Regions from separate parts of the Dehalogenimonas etheniformans genome, predicted to be linked through region 3. Evidence: a T-box and tRNA genes for the amino acid it is inferred to sense, from the RefSeq annotation. Region 3 holds a T-box; the other regions hold tRNA genes.
What was found. The T-box of region 3 lies ahead of ileS (isoleucine--tRNA ligase). A T-box ahead of a tRNA ligase gene usually reads a tRNA of that ligase, here a tRNA-Ile.
Positions count from the first base shown of each region.

Region 1: it has a tRNA-Ile gene. The T-box ahead of ileS (isoleucine--tRNA ligase) is inferred to sense a tRNA for this amino acid. The anticodon was not compared.
Region 2: it has a tRNA-Ile gene. The T-box ahead of ileS (isoleucine--tRNA ligase) is inferred to sense a tRNA for this amino acid. The anticodon was not compared.

Region 1 is NZ_CP058566.2:259,441-263,705, reverse strand. Features, by position in the region: gene HX448_RS01430 (sensor histidine kinase) at 1-92, opposite strand, end outside; gene HX448_RS01425 (reductive dehalogenase) at 404-1,954, opposite strand; tRNA gene HX448_RS01420 (tRNA-Ile) at 2,528-2,604, opposite strand; rRNA gene HX448_RS01415 (16S ribosomal RNA) at 2,794-4,265, opposite strand, start outside.
Region 2 is NZ_CP058566.2:880,524-884,788, reverse strand. Features, by position in the region: gene thrS (threonine--tRNA ligase) at 5-1,720, shown strand; gene HX448_RS04475 (FmdB family zinc ribbon protein) at 1,790-2,464, shown strand; tRNA gene HX448_RS04470 (tRNA-Ile) at 2,473-2,548, shown strand; gene hflX (GTPase HflX) at 2,596-3,783, shown strand; gene HX448_RS04460 (LL-diaminopimelate aminotransferase) at 3,995-4,265, opposite strand, start outside.
Region 3 is NZ_CP058566.2:1,015,380-1,019,644, forward strand. Features, by position in the region: gene ileS (isoleucine--tRNA ligase) at 1-1,995, opposite strand, end outside; T-box leader at 2,028-2,267, opposite strand; gene jag (RNA-binding cell elongation regulator Jag/EloR) at 2,354-3,043, opposite strand; gene HX448_RS05160 (YidC/Oxa1 family membrane protein insertase) at 2,931-3,884, opposite strand; gene HX448_RS05165 (outer membrane protein assembly factor BamB family protein) at 3,897-4,265, opposite strand, start outside.

The DNA of each region.
Region 1 (4,265 bases), 760 kb from region 3:
TCCTGTGCAATGACTTTGTCGATAGGTATGATTCCTATCATCAACAATCCAATTGCGAGAGCGGTCAGAATAGGAAATCTGATCTTCGTCATAAGTTCGGATATTGTCTCATCATGCATTTCAATCTAACAGTCCATTTTTAGATTTAACTGAGAACTGATGTTGGCCTGTTAGACAGCCATATATAATACTACGGGGTCGTAAAAAAGAATCGTCCTAAAGTATTAATCACCATTGGACTTTATACTGATATTGGGAAACTCAAGCCTCGTATCGGTTAAGTGGAAGTAGATTTAGGTTTGTCTGATCATTGATCTTCGATAAAGTGGCACACGGGGAAGAATTTTAAGGATCTTCCCCGTGTGCTTGAAAGAACCGCTTGGTCTAACAGATTCTAGAAAGCTTAATTGAAGCCACCATCGGTTACCCCTACAGATGTGTCGAACGCGTAAGCTGGTAACGACATATCCCACCACTTACCCCAATCCTCTTCGGGTGTTAATCCGAGACCGAACGTCGGATGCATGTTCGACATGAAGCCGTTAAACAACCCAGTTGTGGCAACAGTGGCTCTAACAAATTGGTGGATACTTGCTGCGTTATCCGTGTTAAAGGTACAAACGCCGTGACAACTGCCGCAACTATCTAAAAAGCCGAACTCCCGGCAGGCGACTACATCTGTCCAGAACGATTTTCTTCCCGGACATGAATAGGCTGGTGACAAGGTAGGGGCTTTTTTACTTGGAGTAATTTCCCAAGTAGGCTGATTATCTTGGGAAATTGCCTGACTGGGGCACGCATCGGCACAGACCTTACATGTTTGGCAAAAACGCCACATTCCAGCGTCGATCGGTGGTGTGGGAGTTAAGGGTAAATCGGTTAAGAAGCTAAAATATCCAGCCGTCGGTCCGTAGTCTGGATTAACGGCGACATTATTGTTTCTGGCCATTTCAGCCATTCCATCCAGAATCGCTCCTGCCATCGAGGGGATAGGGCCATATGCTCTTGTCGGGTACCCAAGTCCTTCGTATCCAATTCCTCGGAGGAATCCTTGAATTTTAGTTTGCCAAACCGATTGAAGACTGTACCTAGCACCGTTGGCTGCGACTCTCAGCACGCCCCGGCCTTGGCGGAACATCTGGCGGCTTTGAGGCTGAACGACGGTCACGACCCAGTATTGTTTTTTATCCGGAATAACGAGCTTTTCCTTTGTCTCATAAGCCCAATCGACATCTTCGAACACGTAGGGTCTGGAATCAATTGCCTTAATTGGGACAGCAGGATCGATGTATGCCATGTTCATTGAAGCTGCGCCACCGTCATACAGCTGTGTTAATTTTGACTTTATGTTGCCGCTATATTCACAAACACCAAAAGCCGGAGCTCCATAGAAACGTAACGCAGCACGTATTATGCGCATGTTTTGTTCAGGGGTACCTTCCCACTTTGGTAAGCCTTGATCGCTGGGTCTTTTTATGGTTGTTTGACCTACGAAGCTTTTACCGCCTCCCCAACCTTGGCTCGTCCCTGCCGCCTGATAATAGTTTTGGGAGTTATTGTAAAGTCCCGAACTACCACTTAATGATGTAGAAATCAAATCACAGCCAGGCGCGTTTTCGGCTAATCTTTTAGCCTTCAATTGATTCCCCTGGCCAACAACTTCTTTAACTTTGGACGCACCACCAATATATCGTGCAAATGACGAGTAATACCACATAGTTTCACGGACACTGTGACGCTGCATCATTGACCAGTCAATCTCGACCGTGGGATCATCAAATGCTCGTTCTTTTACCCACCAGGCACGCTTCACCGACGGGTTGGACGATGCTGCCTCATCAAGATCATGAAATATCGGTGCGGACAGTGTCATCGCCCCGCCAATTCCCGCGCCAGTCAATCCAATTCCTTTCATGAAATCACGGCGACTTACTGTGTTGTGAAAAATAGACATGGATGCTTTCCTCCTTCAATTCTTTATAAGGATTATGGCATCCAGATGTTTCAATTAGCCTAACAATATGTGTTTGTCCGTTACAGTGTTTTTATTAACGATTAAGGATAATTAATCTGGCTTTCAATATACTCACCCGATGCCAGCCTCAAATGTTTTCCGCACCCATTCAACTCTCTAGCAATAAAGTATCAGCTTCGGTCCGAGATCGATGCTCGCGAGCCCTGTCTGAGTTAAGCCAGTCTAACAAATGCCTCATTTTTCCGTCGCAGTCCGGCGCTATGAGGAGAACAATGCTTATTAGAAACATGGAGGCTTCAAAAACCTCTCTGTTTCACCAGTTGTAAGCCAGTACAAAAGCTCCCGCGGTTCAGAGAGAGTTTTCCTCTCCCCCGTCTCCCCATCCGAGTCATAATCTCTGCTTTTGTTACTTGTGACGCCTGGCGAGGAAAAACTTCACCGATGAATTCGAATACGAAATATAGAAGAGGCAGATGAGAATCTCATCTGCCTCTTCTATTAACAGTCTAACTCAAGAAATACTTCACATTTTAAGTGTGGAGTAGTCTTTAATGGTGGGCCATCTTGGTCTCGAACCAAGGACCTCGGTCTTATCAGGACCGCGCTCTAACCAGCTGAGCTAATGGCCCGGGGGTGAAACAAGCGAAGGTAATTCTAACCCACGATGCGCGTTAAAATCAAGCGCCGGGGTTAAATCGTCTTAAAACAATTTCACCTTAACCTCTGGATAGCGGAAGGAAAAATAGGCCAATCAAACCCCGGCTTGCGCCGGAGACCGACCTAGGAGTGTTCCCGATAAATCGGGAAAGGCTCCCTAGAAAGGAGGTGATCCAGCCGCAGCTTCCGCTACGGCTACCTTGTTACGACTTCGTCCCAATCACCAGTCCCACCTTGGGCGACTGCCCCCCTTGCGGGTTAGCCTATCGACTTCAGGTGTTACCAGCTTTCATGACGTGACGGGCGGTGTGTACAAGGCCCGAGAACGTATTCAACGCGCTATGCTGACACGCGTTTACTAGCAACTCCGACTTCACGCAGGCGGGTTTCAGCCTGCGATCCGAACTGAGGACGGTTTTGGAGATTAGCTCCCGGTCGCCCGGTGGCAACCCATTGTACCGTCCATTGTAGCGTGTGTGTAGCCCAGGGCATAAAGGCCATGCTGACTTGACGTCATCCCCACCTTCCTCCCCGTTTTGCGAGGCAGTATCGCCAGAGAATATAACTGGCAATAAGGGTTGCGCTCGTTGCAGGACTTAACCATACATCTCACGACACGAGCTGACGACAGCCATGCAGCACCTGTGATAGCTCCTGATTTAACAGGTCATTCCCTTTTCAGTTCATTACTTCTAACATGTCAAGCCCTGGTGAGGTTCTTCGTGTAGCATCGAATTAAACCACACGCTCCGCTGCTTGTGCGGGCCCCCGTCAATTCCTTTGAGTTTTAGTCTTGCGACCGTACTCCCCAGGCGGGGTACTTAAAGCGTTAGCTTCGGCACAGAAAGGGTCGATACTCCCTATACCTAGTACCCATAGTTTAAGGCGTGGACTACCAGGGTATCTAATCCTGTTCGCTCCCCACGCTTTCGGGCCTCAGTGTCAGTTTCAGCCTGGAAAATCGCCTTCGCCTCTGGTGTTCCTCCCGATATCTACGCATTTCACCACTACACCGGGAATTCCATTTTCCCCTGCTGTACTCAAGTCCAACAGTATCGGATGACCCCTCCCAGTTAAGCCAGGAGATTTCACATCCGACTTGAAAGACCACCTACGCCCACTTTACGCCCAATAAATCCGGATAACGCTCGCCTCCTACGTATTACCGCGGCTGCTGGCACGTAGTTAGCCGAGACTTATTCCTCAGGTACCGTCATTATTCTTCCCTGAGAAAAGAGGTTTACAACCCGAAGGCCTTCATCCCTCACGCGGCGTCGCTGGGTCAGGCTTTCGCCCATTGCCCAAGATTCCTTGCTGCTGCCTCCCGTAGGAGTCTGGGCCGTGTCTCAGTCCCAGTGTGGCTGACCATCCTCTCAGACCAGCTACCGATCCCAGCCTTGGTGGGCCGTTACCTCACCAACTAGCTAATCGGAATCAGGCCCCTCTTCAAGCACCTTGCGGTTTTAGTGATCCTTCTTATGAAAGAGCACCACATGCGGTATTAGCACTTCTTTCGAAGTGTTATCCCCCACTTAAAGGCAGGTTACCTAACTATTACTCACCCGTTTGCCACTGTCTATCTTGCGATAAACCGTACGACTTGCATGCATAAGGCGCGCCGCTAGCGTTCATC
Region 2 (4,265 bases), 130 kb from region 3:
CGCGATGATGCGTCATTCCGCCGCTCATGTGTTAGCGCAGGCGGTAATTGCGCTTTTCCCAGGGGCGAAACTGGGGATAGGTCCTTCGATAGAGACCGGTTTCTATTATGATTTCGAACTTCCTCGGGCGCTGGTGCCTGAAGACCTGCCCTTGATAGAGGCGAAAATGGGCGAGATCATAAAGCAGAATTTGCCTTTCGTCAAAGAAACGGCCTCTAGAGCTGAGGCAGAGAGCACCTTCGCCCAACAGCCGTATAAGCTGGAAATCCTCGCTGATCTACCCGAAGGGGAGGATATCACGCTTTATCGCGACGGCGATTTTGTCGACCTTTGTCGTGGACCTCACGTATCTCATACAGCTCGGATAAAAGCTTTTAAGCTGTTGTCTATTGCCGGGGCTTACTGGCGGGGTGACGAGAAACGTCCGATGCTCCAGCGTATATATGGGACAGCCTTCCCGACCAAGGTGGAACTTGAAGAATATCTGAAAAAGTTGGAAGAGCTTGAAGCCAGGGATCATCGCCGGATAAATAAACAACTTAATTTGTTTGCCACACCTGATGAAATCGGCGGAGGGCTGATCATTTATGGACCGAAGGCGGGGAGAATTCGTACCACCATTGAAGAATTCTGGCGCAAAGAACACTACAACGCAGGCTACGAAATTCTCTATAGTCCCCACATCGGCCGCAGCACTCTTTGGGAGATTTCAGGCCACCTGGCAAACTATAAAGATATCATGTATTCACCCATGGACATTGACGGGCAGGATTACTACGTCAAGCCGATGAACTGCCCGTTTCACATCCTGTATTACAAATCTCAGATGCGCTCATACCGGGATCTTCCCCTTCGATGGTGTGAACTGGGGACGGTTTATCGCTATGAGCGCAGCGGCGTTCTGACCGGATTGCTTCGAGTCCGCGGGTTTACTCAAGATGATGCCCATATCTTCTGCACTCCCGAACAGATCGAAAATGAGATCGCGGAAGTCATCCGTTTCTCTTTCCATATGTGGCAGACGTTTGGTTTCAAGGACTATCAACTCTATCTGGCGACGCGGCCCGAGAAAGCTATCGGGACTGAAGAGCAGTGGCAAAAAGCTGCTGATGTCCTGAGACGCGTCATGGACGCTCAGGGTCTGACCTATAAGGTGGATGAGGGCGGAGGGGCTTTCTATGGACCTAAGATCGATCTCAAGGTGCGTGATGCGCTCGGCCGCGAATGGCAGATGACCACCATACAATTCGATTTCAATCTTCCGGAACGTTTCAAGATGGTATACGTCGGCGCCGATGGCCAGGAACACCGGCCGTATATGGTACACCGTGCGTTGCTAGGGTCCTGGGAACGGTTCTTCGGCCTTTTGATTGAGCACTATGCCGGCGCCTTCCCGTTGTGGCTGCACCCCGTGCAGGTTGCCGTTTTGCCAATCTCTGATAGGCATCTTGAATATGCCCTTAAAATTTACTCAGACCTTAAAGCGGCGGGATTCAGGATGTCGTTCGACGATCGGTCGGAGACCATTAACCAGAAAATCCGGCAATCCCAACTCGATAAAGTACCATGCATGCTGGTAATAGGGGATAAGGAACTACAGGCCAACACCGTGGCTGTGAGGTTAAGGACCGGGGAACAAAAATTCGGCATCACATTCCCACAGTTGGTGGAAGCGTTAAATACCGCCGTCAGAGATCGCTTGGTAAATTTGGCTTTGTAACTTGCTGAAAAAGGTTCGGGAGTGATACAATTTAACGTAAAGTAATCAAATTCTTTTTGGGGGGTTTTCATGCCAATTTATGAATATATCTGCCCTAAGTGCCGAAATACGTTCGAGTTGAGGAGACCGTTCAGCGAGTGCGACGCTATCACGAATTGTCCTTCATGTAATGCCGAATGCGATCGTATTCTCTCTGCTGCGTTCTCCCAGGTTATGGCCACGCCGCGGGACAGCTACTTGCTGACTCAGGATAAGGCCAAAGAAAAGATGTGGCAGTCGCAACGGCGAGCTGAAGACGATAAGATCAAAGATCCCGATCCTTTGAAACGGTGGCGCGAGGAGCGGCAGCAGGCCTGCGGTCGCGGTCCTGAAGCCTGGGTTGAATGGGCTAAGGAAGAACTCGTCAAGCAGGAAAAAGAAAAAGATGAAAAGACAATGAAGGAGACCGCTGAAAAGGATTACGCCAATTGGGCTCGTAAATCCACCACGGTTGATCCTAAAGAAAAAGAACGCTACTGGGCTCTTGGCGAACTCCAGAAAATGGAAGCTGAAGAGCAGGCACGCCAGGAAAAGATGAAATGGAACCCAGACACCGAATCCTGGGAAGAGGAAAAACCTGGGTTTGATTATCCACCGGTGATAAAACCGACAGGACAAAAAAAGGAGAGCCGTTTCGACCGTAAGAAGGTGGAACGCAGCGAAGAATCCGAAGACGAGATACCCGAGGGCGAACAATACCTCTAAACGCCACCGGGCTCGTAGCTCAGTGGTTAGAGCGGGCGGCTCATAACCGCTTGGTCGCAGGTTCGAAACCTGCCGAGCCCACCATATTCTGTACCTAAAGCCGGGGGACTGCTGAGTTCCCCGGCTTCTTTTTGAACATCTTTATCAGGAGATTCGAAAAGATCCCAAAATCAATTATCAATACTTCTACTGGACCCGAACGGGTGATCCTAATTGCGGTTGACACCGGCGGCGTTTCGGATTGGACGGCTGAAGAATCCCTTTCTGAACTGGCGCAACTGGTAAAAACAGCAGGAGGTGTCGTGGTAGGGCGTCTCCTGCAACGTTTACCGCAGCCCCAAAAGATGTCTTATCTGGGAAAAGGGAAGCTCGAGGAGTTGATTGAAACTAGACATACCTGCCAGTATGACACTGCCGTTTTTGATGATGAACTCACACCGTTACAGCAAAGAACGCTCGAAGAAGCCCTGAAAGTCAAGGTCATCGATCGCGTAGCGTTGATCCTCGACATCTTCGCTCGCCACGCCAGAACCCGTGAAGGCAAGCTCCAGGTAGAACTTGCACAGATGCAATATCTGCTGCCGCGTCTGGCTGGTCAATGGAGTCATTTGGAGAGGCTTGGCGGCGGTATTGGAACACGCGGCCCCGGCGAATCGCAACTCGAGACGGACAAACGGATTCTCCAACGGAAAATCAGCCTTTTGGAGTCCAAACTCGACGATGTAAGCCGACAAAGAGATCTTTATCGGCAAAAGAGAAAAAGAGAAGGGATTCCTGTTGCCGCCCTGGTGGGTTATACCAACAGCGGCAAAAGCAGCCTGTTGCGTGCTATGACCAAAGCTGAAGTCCTAGTAGAGGATAAATTGTTTGCAACATTGGATCCGACCACCAGGCGCATGGCATTGCCGGATAATCGTCAGGTTTTAGTAACCGACACCGTTGGATTTATCAAGAAACTTCCTCCAACGATTGTGAAAGCTTTCCGGGCGACCCTGGAAGAACTCTCAGATGCTTCCCTTTTAATTCATGTAATTGACATAACGTCTCCCAACGCGGTAGGGCAGTGTCAAACGGTTGAGAAAATCCTCAGAGAACTGGAACTTAACGAAAAACCACGGATCACCGTATTTAACAAGATTGATTTATTGCCGGATGTTACTTCTTGTAGGGACGAGGCCAGCGTTCTGAATAGACTGAAGGAAAATGACGGGATTCAGCCATCTTGTGCGGTGTTTACCTCGGCGACAAAGCGATGGGGATTGAAAGATCTTACGGAAACCATCGGACGCTTATTGACCAATCAGACTTCTACCGCTTAGCGACAGCGTGTTGATAGGATCGCTCCATGATCTATCGATATTTCACCCGACGGTGTCATCCGGATTTTGATTGGTTACCTTTGGCAGAACGAGAATAGCCTCGTAGGGACGAGTTTTTTACGTTTAATTGGTTCGCACTATATATATTATGGTAATATCGACGTATCAGTAAGCAGTTGACATAACTATAGTGTCAAAATGGCAATCAGCTTTAACGGGATTTGCTGCGGCCTACGGTACCTCTCCAGGCTGAGAGCTTTGACAATCCCTTTACCAGACTTGCATCGGACAAGGTCAGCGACAACCTGACGTAACCTTCGCCCTCGGCGCCGTAACCGGTCCCTGGGGTCACCACAACGCCAACCTGGTCTAGAAGTTCTGTGGCAAAACTGGCTGAGGTGAAACCCTTGGGCACCTTGGCCCACACATAAAGGCTGGCTTGGGGAGTTTGTACTTCAAGGCCCATGTCTTGGAGCGTTTCG
Region 3 (4,265 bases):
CTCTGAAAAGCGGCGGGTATTACCAGCCGGTGAAGCTGTAAACAGGTACCAGCGAACGGCATCCGCACCGTGCTTTGAAATCACGGTTTCGGGCAGTACCACGTTACCCCGCGTCTTGCTCATTTTCTCGCCTTTTTCATCAAGGATGAGGCCGAGAGAAATGCAGTTTTTGAAGCATGGCTGATCGAACAATAAAGTCGCCAGGGCATGGAGGCTGTAGAACCAGCCCCGCGTTTGATCGATGCCCTCGCAGATGTAGTCAGCCGGGAACCTGCCGTCATTGAAGATCTTCAGGCTGCCAGCTTCAAACGGGTAATTATACTGGGCTACCGGCATCGCGCCGGAATCAAACCAACAGTCGATGACGTCGGTGACCCGTTTCATCCTCCCGCCGCATTGCGGGCAATCGTAGGTGAGTTCATCAACGTATGGCCGGTGCAAATCCAACGGCTCTTTAAAACCTGAAAAGCCGGGTTTGGATTTCAGGTCGTCCATCCCGCCGATGCAATCGGCTGCCTGGCACGTCTCACATTTCCACACCGGGACAGGCGTTCCCCAATACCTTTCCCTAGAGAAGGCCCAATCTACGTTGTTCTGCAGCCAGTCGCCGAAACGCCCGCGCTTGATATGCTCGGGATACCAGTTAATCTTTTCATTGCCGTCGATGAGCTCAGCTTTACGGGCTGTGGTCCTGATATACCAGCTCTGCTTGGCAAAATACAACAGCGGCGTGCCGCAGCGCCAGCAGAATGGGTAGGTGTGGTGGATCTTCTCTGCTTTCTGAACGAGCCCCTGTTCTTTAAGGGCGTGGGTGATCAACGGATCAGCGGCTTTTACGAATTTGCCCGAACCCGGGTAAGAACCAGTGATTTTACCCTGAAGATCGACGTGATGGATGAAGTATAGGCCATATTTTTTGCCGGACTCGTAGTCGACCTCGCCATAGGCCGGGGCGGTGTGGACGATGCCGGTCCCGTCTTCCATGGAGACGTAATCAGTCGCAATGATGGGATATTCAAGTGAAGTCTTTTCTACTGGCACTATTCCGGCTTCGGTCAATCTGTTCACCGGGACACCGAACTCAAACGGATCGAACAACGGGCGGTATTTAAGCGCCAATAAACTCTCACTAGTGAACCTGCCGACCTTGTGTGCGGCCTGTAAGCCGTTGGGTTCGAGACGCTCGGAGGCAACGACTAGGTATTCCTCCCCCAGATCGAGGATGCTGTATTCAGCGCCGCCGCAAACGGCGAGCGCCGTATTTGCCGGAAGCGTCCAGGGAGTGGTCGTCCAGGCCAAGAGGAAAAGTGGTTTATCCCGGAATGCCGCCATCGAGCCATTAAGCGTATGGGGTTCAATTTTAAATTTGATGTAGACCGATGGGTCCTCGATGTGTTCTTCGTAGCCTAGAGCTACCTCATGCGATGAGAGCGATGTGCCACACCTTGGGCAATGCGGCGTAACTTTGTGCCCCTGATAGACCAAACCTTTATCCCATAGCTGTTTTACCACCCACCACCCGGTTTCTATGTAGCTATTATTCATCGTTATATAGGCATGATCGAGGTCAACCCAATAACCTATACGTTCGGTAAGCTTGTTCCAATCTTCAACGTATTTAAAGACGCTTTCACGGCATTTTCTGTTGAATTCGGCTATGCCGTAGCGTTCTATGTCAGTCTTGCTCTTGAAACCGAGCGCTTTCTCAACCTCGAGTTCAACAGGTAAGCCGTGAGTATCCCAACCGCCAATGCGGGGCGCATAAAAACCTTTCATCACCTTGTAACGTGGGATAATATCTTTAAATACCCGGGACAAAACATGATGAATGCCTGGCTTGCCGTTGGCGGTCGGCGGCCCTTCATACAGGGTGAACCGTTTTCCGCCCCGGCGATTTTCGATCGAGCGTTTGAAAACATTTTTTTCAGCCCAGAGCTTCAGGATTTTTTCTTCCATTTCCGGAAAACTGACTCTGCTGCTTACAGGTTGAAACATATATTCCCTTTCAAAAACGAAAATCCCGTCCACTAAGGGACGGGAAACACCCGCGGTACCACCCTATTTCCCCGACGAATCGGAGCGCTTTTTCGGGCACCAACATGCCCTGCCGGGATAACGGCCGTCTGCCGTCCGTGATTACTTGCCGCTAACGGCTTTCATCTGAAAGCTCAGGAGTGATTTTCGGTCGGTTTTTCCCGCCTGCTCGCACCGTACCAGGCTCGCTTATAGATTTAGACCAGCTTACTCGTCTCCGTCAACGCTGTTAAAGGAAGGATAACACAGGCTTCAATGTTATGGCAACTACCCCAAATAAAAAACTCGTGGCTTTTTAGGCCGCGAGTTTTCAAGATCATTATTTGAATGATTCGTCTTTGGGGACAACCACCACCTTGCGTTCATCCCCGACACCCACACTTTGGGTGGCTACATCCGGGTCATTGGCAAGTACAAGGTGGACGATGCGCCGTTCGAAAGCCGGCATCGGATCAAGGGCGAAAGGCATATGGCGGCGCCTGACCTGTTCCGCGGTACGCCGGGCCAAAACCTCTAGTGCTTTGAAGCGGCGCTGCCGGTAACCATTCACATCAACGACGATCGGCAGGAAATCACCGACTTTCTGGGCAACCAGTATGCGCACCAGGTACTGGAAATTGGCTAACGTCTGCCCATGACGTCCGATTAAAAGTCCCAGGTCATCACCGAGAACGTCGAATACCATTCCGGATTCGTTGCCGCTGTCTTCGGTCACCATGGCGTCAGGAAGATATTCAACCCCGGCATCCAGGTCCATGCGATCAACAAGGTCCTGGATAACCTGTGTGGTAACTTCTACGGCATCAGCCGCCCTGGTCCCTATGCCAGTAAAAGGTTGTTCTTCAACGCGGGCGATTACCTTGGCTTCACCCGTTCCCATGCCGAACAGTCCCTGGCTACCTTCGCTTACGACGTCGATCTCCGCCTCGTCCCGGCTGACCTTTAGTTTGGCCAGGGCGCGGTTGATTGCTTCCTCCACCGTCCGCCCGGTTGCTTCTACTTCCTTCATTGACTATCTCCTCAGCCTGCTCAACAACAACCTTGGGGGCGGGTTGGGCGGGCGATTTTTCAGCTTTGGTCACCCTTGATTGATACGATGGTTTCTGGCCGAACCTAGCCACGATACCTTGGAGCCACGGCTTAAGTTCACCCGGGCCGGTGGCGACAAATTGCACCACAATCCTGAGTATGCTTGACGCCAACCAGTACAACGCTAGGCCGGCGGGGAAGGTGATTGAGATAAAAACAAACATCGCGGGCATCATGAAGAGCATCAACTGGCTCTGAGCGGCCGCCTTAGGGTCTGTCGCTGGCGGTGTCGTCATCTTCTGTTGAATGAACATGGCGGCCCCGACAAGCAGTGCGAGAAGGTAATCTGGATTGGCTAGGTCAATCCAGAGGAATTTACTGCTCAGCGGCAGGACATTATAAACGACCTGCCAGTTATAAAGATGGCCTGAAAGATTTAGAAAATCTTCCGGAGTGACAGCCAATACACGGATAATAGCCTGATACAAAGCCAGCCATATCGGGAACTGGATCAATGTCGGCACAAGGCAGCCTGTGGCGCTGGCCCCGGATTCCCGCATCAGCGCCATCTGCTCCTGAGCAAGACGCTGCCGGTCCTTTGCATATTTTTTCTGCAGGGCTTGCAGCTTGGGCTGCAGTACCTGCATCGCCTTGGCGGCTTTCATCTGCTTGATGGTCAGGGGATACATCAAACCGAAGATTACGGCGGTAAGGACGATAACGGTCAAGCCAAAATTGTGGAACAGGATGCTTGACAGCCAGACCATGCTGTTGATCAGCGGGTCCAGGATGATTACATTCCAGATATCACCGATACTCACGCAATTTCCCCTTTATTGAACGCGATATTGCCAGAGCGCAGTCCCGGCGACCGCATTGAGCGCGTAGATTGTCTCGTTGGTTTGACTGTGAAGATACACGATCTCTCCGGCCGAGGTGATCGGGGCGCGGATCGTAGTTTGGAGATCGCTGATCTGCTTTACCTGGTTGGATGCCGTGGCAATGGCGCTCACCTTGCCTGTTTCGGTGGAAACCACCACCTGATCGCTGGCGAGCGCTGGTGACGAGGCGATCGAACTGCCAAGATCAACTGAGGCCACTTGAGCGCCGGTAGCGCTGTTCAATACATAAACTTTGCCATCGGTATTCGGGGCATAAAGGTTGTTTCCAACAATGACCGCGTCTGCCCAGAACCATTTTTG